3 regions of the Gordonia otitidis genome follow, and region 1 is predicted to be linked to each of the others. Evidence: predicted binding sites of a transcription regulator. Region 1 holds the regulator's gene; each other region holds the start of a gene.

What was found. The regulator LexA, encoded in region 1, represses DNA repair genes until DNA is damaged. The targets are predictions, from matches to a motif close to CGAACANNTGTTCG.
Region 2: a site for LexA is predicted at 3,810-3,823, ahead of LK459_RS19375 (SAV_6107 family HEPN domain-containing protein). Genes of this name have one in related genera too.
Region 3: a site for LexA is predicted at 1,050-1,063, ahead of LK459_RS16665 (HNH endonuclease signature motif containing protein). Genes of this name have one in related genera too.

Annotation. Positions count from the first base shown of each region.
Region 1 is NZ_CP085974.1:5,033,658-5,038,476, reverse strand. It holds gene ptsP (phosphoenolpyruvate--protein phosphotransferase) at 168-1,883, shown strand; gene lexA (transcriptional repressor LexA) at 1,911-2,558, opposite strand; gene LK459_RS22775 (LysM peptidoglycan-binding domain-containing protein) at 2,877-3,479, shown strand; partial or broken gene nrdR (transcriptional regulator NrdR) at 3,625-4,059, shown strand; gene hrpA (ATP-dependent RNA helicase HrpA) at 4,180-4,819, opposite strand, start outside.
Region 2 is NZ_CP085974.1:4,218,766-4,223,584, forward strand. It holds gene LK459_RS19355 (methylenetetrahydrofolate reductase) at 1-77, shown strand, start outside; gene LK459_RS19360 (LppM family (lipo)protein) at 142-1,143, opposite strand; gene LK459_RS19365 (phytoene desaturase family protein) at 1,321-2,976, opposite strand; gene LK459_RS19370 (GNAT family N-acetyltransferase) at 2,973-3,653, opposite strand; gene LK459_RS19375 (SAV_6107 family HEPN domain-containing protein) at 3,971-4,480, shown strand; gene LK459_RS19380 (DUF3040 domain-containing protein) at 4,695-4,819, shown strand, end outside.
Region 3 is NZ_CP085974.1:3,657,166-3,661,984, forward strand. It holds gene LK459_RS16665 (HNH endonuclease signature motif containing protein) at 1-1,004, opposite strand, end outside; gene LK459_RS16670 (aldehyde dehydrogenase family protein) at 1,133-2,629, opposite strand; gene LK459_RS16675 (purine-cytosine permease family protein) at 2,928-4,364, shown strand; gene LK459_RS16680 (GMC family oxidoreductase) at 4,361-4,819, shown strand, end outside.

The DNA of each region.
Region 1 (4,819 bases):
ACGTCGGAAGCCCGGCTGTGAGTTTCTGTTGTTTTGAATGTTGATATATCTGGTTTTACGCCCGACTGTGTTGACAAGTCAAGCGTTCGGAGTAACTTTGATCACAGAACATGTCGGCAGTGAGCACCACTCACCCGGCAGATGGACCCGGAAGGCGGTAGTCACACATGGAGAATCACTTGGTATCGGACGATCGGGTCTCAATGAATGGACAGGGAGAACTGACGGGAACCCCCGTCGTCGCGGGATACGCCTACGGCCCCGCGCTGTGGCCAGGTGGCCGCGTCGAACACGACGATCGGCTACTCGGGGCCGACCGAAGTCTCGCCGACGACGACCTCGGCGCCGAGGCCGACAGGCTGGCGGCCGCCGCCGCAACGGTGGCGGGCCGACTGCGCAACCGCGCGTCGCACGCGTCGGGCGCCGCGGCAGAGGTGCTGAATGCGACCGCTGGTCTGGCCGAGGACAGGGGGTGGATAGGCGCGGCCAACAAGCTCGTCGCCGCCGGTACACCGGCGCCCGCGGCAGTCGTCGCCGCGACGCAGACCTTCGCCGAGATGTTCGCCAAACTCGGTGGGCTGATGGCCGAACGCATCACCGACCTCAACGATGTGCGAGATCGCGTCGTCGCTGAACTCCTCGGCGAGCCCGAGCCGGGAATCCCGACCCCCACGCAACCATCGGTCCTGCTCGCCGACGATCTCGCTCCCGCCGACACCGCGGGCCTCGACCCGACGGTCATCGTCGGCCTCGTCACACGGCTGGGCGGGCCGACGAGCCATACGGCGATCATCGCGAGGCAACTGGGTATCCCGTGCGTGGTCGCCGTGGCCGGACTCGGTGAGATCACCTCCGGTACAGAGGTGTTGATCGACGGCGCAGCGGGCTCGGTTGTCGTCGAACCCGATCCCGCCTCGGCTCGGGAACTCGTCGAGCGTGGCGCTGCAGAGGCTGCGCTGGTCGCCGCGTGGAGTGGACCCGGGCGGACCGCCGACGGCGTCGACGTGGCGATCCTTGCGAATGTCGCCGACGGCGCGTCGGCGCGAAGCGCTGCAGATGCGCCGGTCGAGGGGATCGGGTTGTTCCGCACCGAGTTGGCGTTTCTCGACCGGGGCGACGAGCCGAGCGTCGACGAGCAGACGCGACTCTATCGCGACGTGCTCGATGCGTTCGATGGCCAGAAGGTCGTCATCAGGACGCTGGATGCGGGTTCGGACAAACCGTTGGCGTTCATCGAGCACCCCGACGAGGCGAATCCAGCGCTCGGGGTGCGGGGCAACCGGATCGCCGCGGATCACCCCGAGATCGTGCGCGGACAGCTCGATGCGATTGCACGCGCCGCGACCGAAACGGGGTCGCGGCCCTGGGTGATGGCGCCCATGATCGCCACCGCCGCGGAGGCTGCACAGTTCGCGGGCATGGTGCGCGAACGTGGTCTGACTGCCGGCGTGATGATCGAGATCCCCGCAGCGGCGATCCTCGCTCGGGCGATCCTGGCCGAGGTCGACTTCGTGTCGATCGGAACCAACGACCTGACGCAGTACACGATGGCCGCCGACCGCATGTCCGCGGAACTGGCCGAACTGACCGATCCGTGGCAACCCGCCGTGCTCGCGTTGATCGCGCAGGTCGCTGATGCCGGGGCAGAGCTGAACAAGCCTGTGGGAGTCTGCGGTGAGGCAGCGGCCGATCCGGCGTTGGCGTGTGTGCTCGTCGGACTCGGTGTCACCTCGTTGTCGGCTGCTCCGGCCGCAACGCCCGCGGTGGGAGCAAAGCTGTCGACGGTGACACTCGACCAGTGTCGGGCAGCGGCCGCTGCAGTACTCCAGACCACGAGCCCGGCTCTCGCCCGCCGCGCGGCCGCCGAGCACCTCGACGACTGAGGAGCGGCACGCGATGATCGACGGGCGTCAGACCCGTCGCATCACCGTCACGACCTTGCCGAGGATGGCGGCGTCGTCGCCGGGGATCGGATCGAAGAGCGGATTGTGCGGCATCAGCCACACGTGTCCGTCCTTGCGCTTGAAGGTCTTCACTGTCGCCTCGCCGTCGATCATCGCCGCGACGATGTCGCCGTTGTCGGCGACGTTCTGCTGACGAACCACCACCCAGTCCCCGTCGCAGATGGCGGCATCGATCATCGATTCGCCGACCACCCGGAGCAGGAACAGTGAGCCCTCGCCGACGAGTTCGCGCGGCAGCGGGAACACATCTTCGACCGCTTCCTCCGCGAGGATCGGCCCGCCGGCCGCGATCCGTCCGAGAACCGGAACGAAGGTGGGCGTGGGGAGATCTCCGTTGACCGCGTCCGAGTGCATCGCGTCAGGAGCCTCGGAGACGTTCACCGCACGGGGGCGGTTGGCATCACGCTTGAGGAGACCCTTGCGTTCGAGCGTGCGCAGCTGGTGGGCGACCGAGGAGGTCGACGTGAGGCCGACGGCATCGCCGATCTCACGAATGCTGGGCGGATAGCCGCGTTCGCGCACCGACTTGCGGATCACGTCGAGAACGCCGCGTTGCCGATCCGTCAGTGATGCCTCGGCGGCAGCCGGATCGATCTGCGGTTCGGCATCACCCCCACTCTTCTTGGCGGCGACGCCGCGACCGCTGCCTTTCGGCGCCGACGGGCCGCGCCGTGACTTCTCTGTCATCGAATCCGTCCTTTCCGGATGTGTGCTGTGGTCGGGGTACCGCTGCTCGGGAATCGGCTCGGTCGTGTCGAGACCGGTCCGCGGTGCATCATCTGGCGCCGAGACTATCCGAGGCCTCCGACAACATCAAACATTTGTTCGACGTGTCGCACGACTTTGTCAGACCCCCGTGATAGAACTCGAACATCCGTTCATCGAACGCATGATCGAGCACTGGAGGTAGCGATGACCACCCTGTTGAGCCCCCTGGACGCCCGCCCGGAGTCCTCTCTGCAGACCCCCCTGACAACCCCGCCGGCCCCGACCACGGCCAGGGCCACGTCCGCGTTCGCGCCGACGCCCGTGCGGACGTCCGCGCGTCGTGCCGCGCCTCGACGAGTGTCGACGGGCCATGGTGTGACCACCGACCGTGCGGCGCGGGGGACGGGCCGAAACTCCCACGCGGGCGTTGCGCCTCGGAATCGTCCTGCGCAGGCAGCGGTGACCGCACGCCCGGTCGGCACTCGCTGTGCCGGCGGAGTCGGCGAGTTGACCGCCGCTCGTCGTCGGCGGGCGACGCTGTTGGCGGTGCTCGCAGGCGTCGGACTCGCACTGACCGTCTGGGTCGTCGGTGTCGTCGGTGCCGACTACCAGCGCGCCACCACGCCGACAGCGACGTCGACGCAGGTCGTGCACGTGCGTGCGGGCGATTCGCTGAGTTCGATCGCGCAGCGGGTCGCACCCGATGTACCTCGCCAGACTGTGATCGACGAGATCGTCGATCTCAATGATCTGCCGTCGAGTGGCCTGCGCGTGGGGCAACCCCTGCTCACGCCGACCTATCGCTGAGAACAGGGCGGTATTCTCGATGCCACAGGGTCCAGTCGGAAACCGACACGGTCACCGCCTCGGTCTCGAGCCCGTCGGTCGTCTGACGATCGACCGGGTCGAGACCTGCGGAGCCGATGCGTCCCGAGATTTGCACGAGGACTACATGCGCTGCCCGTTTTGCAAGAACGAAGACACCAAGGTCGTCGATTCGCGTGTCGCCGACGAGGGACAGGCGATCCGACGCCGCCGCGCCTGCAGTGAATGTGGTCGCCGGTTCTCCACTGTGGAGAGTGCGGTGCTCGCCGTGGTGAAACGAAACGGGGTCACGGAGCCGTTCAGCAGGGAAAAGGTGATGCGCGGAGTCCGCCGCGCCTGTCAGGGACGACACGTGAACGAAGACGACCTGGCGCAACTGGCCCAGCAGGTCGAAGATGCGGTACGGGCGTCCGGTTCCGCCGAGATACCCAGCAACGAGGTCGGTTTGGCCATCCTCCGACCCCTTCGCGACCTCGACGAGGTGGCGTATCTGCGTTTCGCGTCGGTCTACCGTTCCTTCGACTCGCTTGACGACTTCCAGCGCGAGATCGACGACCTGCAGGGCACTCTCACCGGGTCGCGAAACACCGCGGACGACGATGCCGCACCGGGTGGCCCCGACGCCGACCACGCTGGTGCCACTCCCGACGATTCGAACGCGGCGACCTCCCCGGCCGCGGTGTCAGCTGAGGCGGTCCAGAGCTCGTAGAGCTCGCTTCTCCGAAATCGGGTATGCGGTGCCCAGTTTCTGGGCGAAGAGACTCACCCGGAGTTCCTCGACGAGCCAGTGTGCTTCCTCGTTCACCACATCGCGCCTGGCCTCGGGAAGTTGGGCGAGGCGTTGGTTCCACCGTTCCGTGACACGGTCGATGGTGGCCAGTCCGTCCCGATCACGCGCCGCGGCAGCGGGAAGTTGCTCCAGTCGCTGGCGTGCACCCCTCAGATACCGCGGCACGTGTTGAAGGTGTTCACGGCCTGTGGCGAGGACGAATCCATCGAAGACGAGGTCGGCCAACTGTTCGGCGACGTCATCTGCCGCGACCCGGCCTGAGTGCCGGTCGATCTCAGCGCGCAGCGGTGCTATTTCACGGAAGACTGCAACAGCGAGCGCGAAGTAGTCGGGTGCTGCCGCGGCGACTCGGGAACGCAGCGTGGCGACGAGGTCGTCGAAGGCCGCCGGTGTACGTATCGATCCGAGGTCGGCTGCGGCAGGCGCGATGTCGCGGATAGCCCGTCGGGTGCAGTCCGAATACAGCGCGTCGGGTTTCTCGTATGGGCTCTGACTGAGCGCCAGTCTGTCCGACGGATCGAGTCCTGCGCTG
Region 2 (4,819 bases), 810 kb from region 1:
CGAAGGCCACCTGCGAGGTCCTCGACCGCCTCGGTGTCGACACCGCCGACGCACTGCCCCTGGTGTCGTCGACCTAGCGGTTTCGTCGACCTAGCGGTTTCGTCGACCTAGCGGTCTCGTCGAGCGAGTGGTGTCGTCGACCTAGCGCTCGTGCGTCTCGCCGGGTTCGGTCGTTCCCGGCTCTCCGTCGCCCGGTGCGGTGCTCACTGCTGTGGGCCCTGGTCGGGGGGCGTCGTCGCTCGCAACGGATGACGAGGCAGCCGATGCCGGAGCATCCGATGGCGAGGCCGCGGATGTCCCCGCGGTCGCCGTGGCCTGTGTCTTGGCGGCTGTGGTGTTGGCGCCTGTTTTCCTACCGGCGGGACCGGTGGTGGTCGAGGATTTGGGGGCCGTGGGCCGTGTGCTGCGCGGCCTGCCGGGGCGCGGACTCGTGTCCCGATGTGTGTAGGCCAGCCAGATGATGAGTGCAACGACCAACAGGCACACGATCACCAGGAGCCACGTCCATCCCTTGAACGCGGCCGTGGCGGGGTCGGGATAGGTCGCGTCGGCGATGAACTCGGTGACCTTGCCCGGTTGGGGAGTCCACGTGACCGACGTCTCCGAATCCTGCTGCTGCACGTTGCTCGCGGTGATGGGGCCTGCGAATGCCAGCGTGAACTTCAGGTAGTCGCGCTCCTCGAGCCCGTTGAGATCGGCACTCCCGCGGAAGCGCACCACGTCGCCGTTGCGCTTCGCGTTGAGTTCCATCGTCATCGACGTGTCGCCGAATGCGTTGGCGACGATGTCCCCGAGTTGACTGAGCTGACCCGACGTCAGATCGGAGAAGGTCGCCCTGGTGCCGACCCGCGTCGCGCCCTGGCCCGTGGTGCCCGGCTGCGTCGTCGCAGACGGAGTAGCCGGTGCCGAAGCGCCGGGGGAGGGACTCGCAGACTCGTTGCCCTGGGGCCCTTCCCGATAGTCCGACGTCGACACGTTGTTCTTCATGGACTCGGGAATATCGAGGCGTGGCGCTCCGCTGGGATTGTCCGGCGACGTCGCCACGATGATCGTGCCGGCGTAGCGGTCGCCGACGGTGGTCGAACGTGTCAGACAGCCCGACAGCAGCGGCATTGCCGTCAACAGGATCAGCAACGACGCCACGGTGGTGATGCCGGACCGCCGAGGAGATCGCGACCTCTCTCGACCGACTGCCTCACCGCGGGTCCGCGAGGGGAATCCGCGCGTCGGGTCGTGTGGTCGTCGCATGGTTGCCGGCTGCACGTGCTCATCGTGCCAGAAGGGTGCCGAGACCTCGCACACGTCACGGCGTGTGTCAGCTCAGGGTCGGCGTCGGCTACGCCCTGCGTCGATCGCGAGTCGGCCTGCGATCCGTCCGCTCGCACCCGTCACACCCCCGCCGGGATGCGTCGACGCTCCGGCGAGCAACAGCCCTTCGGCCCCCGGTACGCGGTGTCCGGCGAGGTCCGGGTGCGGTCGATAGGTGAACATCTGGTCGATCGTCATCTCGACGTGCATGATGTTCCCCCCGATCAACCCCAATTCCGATTCGAGGTCGGCGGGTGTCTGGATATGGAGATGCTCGACGGACTCGCGCAGGCCGGGGGCGTGACGATCGACTTCGGTCAGGATCGCGTCCGCGGCGGCGTGCGCGGTCGATCCCGACCACCCTCCCTCGCGTGGGTGTCGCGGATGCCATTGGGCCCACACCGTGATCGAGTGCCGGTTCGACGGCGCGAGCGTCGGATCGATCGCCGAGTAGCTCATCACCACGCAGGCAGGCCGCGGTGGCAGGTCACCGACCGAGGCGGCTGCGTACGCGCGCCGGAGCTGCGCACGGTCGGTGACGAGGAGACCGAGAGCCGAGTGCACGCCGTGCGGGGGCAGCCCCGAGGGGAGGTCGCGGTAGTCGGGCAGGGCGCTGGTGCCCAGTCTCACGGCCATTCCGATGCCCGTCCCGATGTCGATCTCACGACGCCAGCGAGCGACAACAGACGGCGCCACACTGGCCCCCGCGTCGATCATGTCGAGTGTCGCCATGATGTGGCAGGCGGCGATCACCTGTTCTGTGCAGTGGTCCTCGTGTGCGGTCTGTACCCGCCAGTGATCGCCGCATCGGCTGATCGCTGTCGCCGGTGATCCGGTGAGCACCCGCGCGCCGTCGGCGTCGAGTCGGTGCAGGAGAGCTTCGGTCAGCGCTCCGCTTCCGCCGACCGCCCTACCGGGGGGAATCCGATGCATCAGGGCGGCGAACCCGACCATCGGCGCTGTCCCGGGGGCATTCATCGGTGGGCCCGATTGTGCGCCGAACCATGCGAGGGCGGCCTTGAGCCGTTCGGAGACGAACCAACGGTCGAGCAGGGCGTCGCCGGACATCATCAGCTCCTGCGTTGCAGCCATCAGCGCGCCGGCGCGCCGGCCGAGGACCCCGGTACGTGCGGTGTGCGCGGTGTGGCCGATGCCGGCGAACGCTCGACCGAATCGTGGCAGTGTCGCCGGGGAGTTGAACGCGTCGAGCACCGCGCGCGACCTCGGCCCCCACTCGCCGACGAACCGCCGGTACGCATCGGCATCGGCGGTCGAGCACGCGGCGGCGATCGACGCGCAGGTCGCGTCGAGGTCGGTGCGGAACACCAGTGGCGGGCCCGAGTCTGTCGCAGGTGCGAAACCCCATGGGTCGCAGTCGATGTAACGCAACCCGTGGTTCTCGAGTTCGAGTTCGTCGATGATCGGGGAGTGCCGGATCATCAGATGAGCCGACGACCCGCGATCGATGCGGTACCCGGGGAAACGCTCCACCGTCGACACGGCACCACCCGGTACCTCGTCGCGTTCGACGACGAGAACCGAACGTCCCGCTCGGGCGAGGTAGGCAGCAGCGATCAGTCCGTTGTGTCCCGCCCCCACGACGACGGCGTCATGCCGGGGCGGATGGTTGCCGCCGCCTCCGAGACCTGCGTGCCGTCGCCGACTCACCGCGCGGCCGGCGGCAGGGTCGTGTCGACGATCGGTCTCGGCGCGGCATCGAGGGGCAGGCTCCGCCCGAGGAAGGCGAACGGTCGGGGATCGCCTGTGAAGGTGAAATTGCGCAGGATGTCGTCGAAGCCCATTCTCCGGTAGAGCGACCACGCACGGTTGCGTTCCTCGGGTATCTCCGGGGTGGAGAGCAGGACGTGGTCCTCGGGTCGGTCGGTCAGCAACGCGGAGAGCAACCATTCGCCGATCCCGTGGCCCTGCGCTGTCGGATGAACGTGTAGTTCGGTGAGTTCGAAATAGTCGGTGGCGATGGTGTCGATCGTCTCCCGGTTACACCCGGACAGCCGCAGACCCGTGCGGAGTTGGTGATTCCACCACTGATCGTCGGCGCCGCGATAGCCGTAGGCGATGCCGACCATGATCTCGTCGCCCGTGGGGGAGACCGGGGGTCGGATCCTCCGACGCTCCGCCTCGGGGTCGAGGCGTCGATCGGGGGCGACGGCCGTCAGTGCGGCGTAGGCCGTCCACCCGCGTCGGGCGATGTGCTCGCGCCAGAGTGCGACCCGGTGGTGCTCGGTACCGCGCGGGTAGTCCATCGCGGTCACATAGACGTTCAGGGCAGCGTCGAGCCAGACCGGGCAGTCCTGCCCGGACAGTCGAACGAGGCGGGTCGCCAACTGGCTCGTCGTCCTTCCTCCCGCACCCCGCGGGCACACCGGGCGCCGGCCGCGGCCGAGCCGGGGAATGTCGGTACCGACTTCTACGCTGCTGTTGTCGGAAATGGGCCACATCTCTCTTGAAGAGTGCCGCCCCACTAGCTATATTGAATATGTCGAACGGGTGTTCGATGAACGTGCCTCCGCAAGCCGTTCTCATCGCCCCCGACAGTTCGGGTGGTCCGGCGGTGGACGAGGGAAGCGTGCATCGCCGGACCGCACCGTGGAGATGAAGACCGTGGAGACCGTGGAGATGAAGGGAGCGCGACATGGCAGGTATGGAGCCGATGCGACGCGGCAACCGGCATGCGCCGTATGGCGCAGTGATGCGCCCCGAGATCGATCCGGTCGTCGTGGTCCGTGCGCGTGACCTTCTCGAGCGTGCCGAGATCCTCACCGAGAACGCCGACGGCGTGCCAGATGACGCCGAACGCTTCCGTCAGTACTACCTGGCAGCGCTCCGTGCGGCAGGCGCGGCGCTCGCGGTGTACGAACCGCCGGTCAGGAGAGCGTCCCGACGTGTCTCGCCGAACGCCTGGTCACGAATCTCGTCGGCGGTTCCCGAGCTCGCCGAGTTCGCTTCGGCCTTTGCCGGGATGTCGACCGTTCGTATGGAGATCGAATCCGGTTTACGACGCCGCGTCGACGCCTCGGTGGTCACAGGTCTCCGGTCGCGGCTGCTCGTGTTCCTCGACGCTGTCGAAGACATCGTCGTGGCGTATGAGCAGGGGAAGCTCGCACATCAGGCACCCGCTCGGTCCGATTACGGCTACGACCACATCGCCTGAGACCGTGCCTCGACGCAATCCTTCGTCACACCGATCAAGGCGTCGCGCGCTGTTGTCGGCCGTGATATGTCACCTTCGGGTGGTTATGGTGGTCGCGCTCGCGATCACCTCGTATCATGGAAGCCGTAAGCCGCGAACACATGTCACGAGACTGGCGTCCGCGGTCGCCACGATCTCGTTGATGTGTGAATCGGCAACGTAGTAAGGAGGGTCGGTGCCACTCTCGGAGCACGAGCAGCGCATGCTCGAACAAATCGAAAGTGCTCTGTACGCCGAGGACCCGAAGTTTGCGTCCAGCGTCGAGCGTCGTCGGCTGGGCCGGTCGTCGGGTCGACGTCG
Region 3 (4,819 bases), 1.4 Mb from region 1:
TGTGCGAGGCCGGCGCCCTCCTGTAGCTCGCGCAAAGTGGTTTTGACGATCACCTGGATCGGCAGGCCGCGATGGGACTTGCCGAGGGCTCCGGTTTCCAGTGCGAGCTTGAGCAGGGCGGAGAGTGCGTCGTGGTTGCGTTGGCCGGCACTGCGAAAATCGCGCTCGACGGCGGCCGCCACCGCGTCGCGATCGGCGTCTGCGAGCGATCCGCGCGGTGAGTCGGGGTCGGCAGGATTGTTCATGCCAGGCTGCGCCCATGCGTCCAACACGACGTCGAGGCGGGCGCGCGTGGCCGGGTCGAGGTCGGCTGTCAGGCGGGACATCAGTTGAGCGTTCTGCCGACCGAGTGACAGTCGGCGTTGCCGTTGACGGTCGGCGTCATCGGTGATCGTGCCGTCCGGGTCGAGATGCGCCAGCAGTCTGGCACCGAGATTGGTGATCTCCAGTGGGGTGAAATGGGTGGCGTAGTCACTCATCTGGATCTCGGCGGCTATGCGCGTGTCGATCGGCGTGCCGTGAGGGATCTTCTCCAGCACGTCGAGCACAGCGCGAGCGTGTGCGGGAGCCACCGTGCCATCAGTGAGATGTCGCGCAAGCGTTGGGCATCGGGGTTCCAGGGTGTCGTCGGTGACCGAGTGGAATGTGCCCGTCGCAGCGATCACTCGGTACCGCTCAGGTGCGTGTCCGATGTGCAGATGGCGGGACATGAAGCTGCGGACGTCGCGGTAGCCGAGCTTGAATGGCAGGTCTCGGTCGGAGGCTTCGACGATTGTGCGATCGGTGGCTGCAGCGGTACGCCGAGCGAGTTGCTCTGTGCGCGAGGACAGTTCGGCCAGCACTCCGTCGGAGACCGTGCCCAGGTCCAGGTCGGCAAGTCGATCGATCGCCGCACCGAGTTGGTCGAGCGCGTCCTTGGCCGCGCCATCGGGGGTTCCGGGTTGGGCCGTGGCCAAGCTGGTTTCGAGGATCTGACTGCTCACCCGACGCTTGCGTTCACCCACCTGACTCACCCCCCCCGGCGCTGTCCAGAACGAATTCGAACCGATCGAATATGTGTTCTATGTTACTCGCGCGGCGTGTTGATGTCCAGGTGTTCCACGAACAAGAGTTCGAGTGATTCGGGCAGCTCTCAGCCCCGCGCGATCCACGTCGTTTTCCAACCGGTGAACTTCTCGATCGCGTGGACCGACAGGTCGGAGCCGAAGCCTGAAGCCCCGAAACCGCCGAAAGGCGTTCCGGGAGAGAGTGCATCGACGGTGTTGATCGAGACTGTGCCCGCGTGGAGTTGCTCCGACATGCGCATCGCGCGGTTGAGGTCGGACGTCCACGCGGAGGCTGCGAGTCCGTACGGGGTGTCGTTGGCCAGCGCGACGGCCTCGTCTTCGGTGTCGAAGGCTGCCACCGCCAGTACCGGCCCGAAGATCTCCTCGGTCATCACCGTCGAGTCCGGTGGTAGGTCGACGACGACGGTCGGTTCCATGAAACATCCGGTGTCACCGATGCGGCTGCCACCTGTCACGACTGTGCCATCACCACGCGCCTTCTCGACGAAGCCGAGTACCAGGTCGAGGTGCTTGCGCGTCACCATCGCGCCGGTCGTCGACGCCGGATCGAGCGGATCGCCCGGCCGGTACGCGGCAGCCTTGTCGACGACCTTGGCGACGAACTCGTCGTGGATCTCGCGCTGCACCAGCAGGCGACTGTTCGCAGAACACACCTCGCCCTGATTGCCGAAGATGCCGAAGCACGCCATCTCAGCAGCGGCGTCGATATCGGCGCAGTCGGCGAACACGAGATTGGGGCTCTTACCGCCGCATTCGAGCCACACCTGCTTCATATTCGATTCGGCGCTGTAGCTCAAGAACTTCTTGCCGACTTCGGTTGACCCCGTGAACGTCAGGCACTGCACGTCGGGATGCAGGCCGAGTGCTCGACCGGCCGTTGCGCCTAGGCCCGGCACGACGTTGAAGACGCCTGGCGGGATTCCCGCCTCCACGGCGATCTCGGCCATGCGCAGAGCCGACAGCGGACTCTCCTCGGCGGGTTTGAGCACGACGGTGTTGCCTGCGGCGAGCGCGGGCGCGACCTTCCACGCCGCTATGTCGAGTGGGAAGTTCCAGGGCACAACCGCTCCGACGACGCCGAGTGGCACGCGGCGGACCATTGCCACGCTGCCATCCGCCGTGGGCGGCAGTTCTCCGGGGACCTTGTCGGCCACCTCGCCGTAGAACCGAAAAACTCCGGCCGCGCCGGGTACCTCGACCTCGTAGGAATCGCGGATCGCCTTGCCCATCTCCAACGTGACCAACAGTGCGAGTTCTTCGGCGTGCAGCTCGATCAGATCCGCGAACCTGATGAGCACCGAACCACGTTCCGCGGCCGACAGTCGCGACCAGCGGCCGTCGTCGAATGCGCGGCGCGCAGCAGCGACCGCGGTGTCGATGTCGTCCGCATCGCTCGCGGCCACGGCGGCGATCACGGCGTCCGTCGCCGGATTCACGACGTCGAACGTCGCGCCGGAGTGGGCGGGCGTCCACTGCCCGTCGACGAATGCGTCTGTGCACGCGGTGATCTCGGCGGCACGGGCGGACCAGTCGATCGAGGTGAGGTCGGGGAGATCGGTCATCGTTCCATGGTGGCTCGTCGAGTTCGAATACGGTAGATCAGGAAGCGCCGAATTAACTGAACTTCTGCATCGGTATAGCCGAACTGACGGTCATCACGGGCTGTGCGCTCATGACGGCACGACGCCCGTGTGGCTCCGGCCGCAGGTCATCTGTTCTGCATATGTAAAACCCCGGAACTTTCTGTTTTCCCGGTGATGGGTGTCACCTCGATACTGGCTTCACCGCCCCGACGACGTGGCTGGGACGCATCTGACGTTCCACTCGATCGACTCCTACTCGAGCGAAGGTCTTCTTCCGATGAACAGCACCACCACACCGCCGAGCACCACCTCACCGGACGGCACCGCCCCGTCGGTGGAGCGCCGAACCATCGACCATATTCCGCACGACGAGCGCCACGGACGAGCGCGCGACATCTTCACCGTGTGGTTCGGGTCCAACATCATGCTGTTGACGATCATCACCGGTGCATTGGCCACCACCGTCTTCGGTCTCCCTTTCTGGGCGGGGGCGCTCGCGGTGATCGCGGGCAATCTGGTCGGCGGGGTCGTCATGGCGCTGCATGCCGCGCAGGGGCCACAGATGGGGGTACCGCAGATGCTCCAGACCCGAGCCCAATTCGGTTCTCTGGGAAGCCTTCTGGTCGTCGTACTCGTGGTCTTCATGTACCTGGGCTTTTTCGCGTCGAACGCGGTGCTGGGAGGCAAGGCCTTCGCGGAAGTGACGGGACTGCCCGACAATTGGGCGATCTTCATCATCGGCGCGATCAGCGTCGTCGTGACCATGATCGGTTACAAGCTGATCCACTCGATGGCCGCCCTGCTCTCGGTGGTCGCAGGTCTCGCGCTGTTGCTGGCTTTCGTCTGGATGCTTGCCGTCAATGGACTGCCCACCGACACCTGGCACAGCAGCGGGTTCACCTGGGCTGGATTCATGGCGACCTTCTCCGCCGCGGCGCTGTGGCAGATCGCATACGCTCCTTACGTTTCCGATTACACGCGCTACCTACCGCGCGACACGGGTGTCAAGACGGCGTTCTGGGCAACCTACGCCGGCTGCGTCCTGGGCTCGGTGCTGCCGATGCTGCTCGGTGTCCTGATCGGAGCGGCCTTGCCGAGTGCCGACACACTCGACGGAATGGGAACGCTGACTCACGGAATCTCCACCGGGCTGTTCTTGGTCTTCGCCGTCGGGATCAGCGTCACCAACGGCATGAACCTCTACTGTGGGGCACTCTCTACGATCACCGTGGGCCAGAACATCTTTCCGCGTTGGCGCGCGCAGGCGGTGAGTCGTGCAGTGATCGCAGTAGTGTTGTTCGCGATCGCCATGCTGCCCGCGCTCCTCAGCGCCGACGACTTCCTGGCCAACTACGCAAACTTCCTCTCGCTCCTGCTGTGTGTCCTGATCCCGTGGACCGCGGTCAACCTAGTCGACTACTACCTGCTCCGCCACGGCGAGTACGACATCGACTCGCTGTTCCGTCGTGACGGTGGCGTTTACGGACGATTCAACTGGGTCGCAGTCGCCTGCTATGTGCTCGGCATCCTGGTGCAGATCCCGTTCCTGTCCACCACGTTGTGGACGGGCCCCATCGCGAAAGACCTCGGTGGGGTGGATATTTCGTGGATCGTCGGGCTGGCGGTCATCTGCCCGCTCTACTACGTACTCATGACGACCCGCAAGAGCACTATCCCCGCAGCGGCGGAACTGAGCAGCGAGTCGGTGGCGTGACCGACCCCGACTACCTCGTCGTCGGCGGTGGGACCGCAGGATGCATCGTCGCCTCGCGCCTGAGTGAGGACCCCACGGTCGGTGTCACGGTCATCGAGGCGGGTCCGAGTGACGAGAACGAGCCGCGTGCGCGATCGATACGACGCTGGGCGGAGATGCTCGAGAGCGACTACGACCAGGACTACCGCAGCGTCCCGCAGGTACGGGGCAACTCGGGAATCCGTCAGGCGCGCATGCACATCCTGGGAGGCTGTGCCACAGCCAACACAATGATCACCTGGCGGCCGCTACGGGCAGACACTGACGAGTGGGTCGCGCTGGGCGCCGACGGCTGGGATGCCGACACCCTCGGCCGCTGCTTCGACCGTCTCGCGACGCCGATAGGCCCAGTCGCGGAGGGCGACCGCAACCCCTACGTCGCCGACGTCGTCGAGGCGGCTCGGACAGCACTCGAC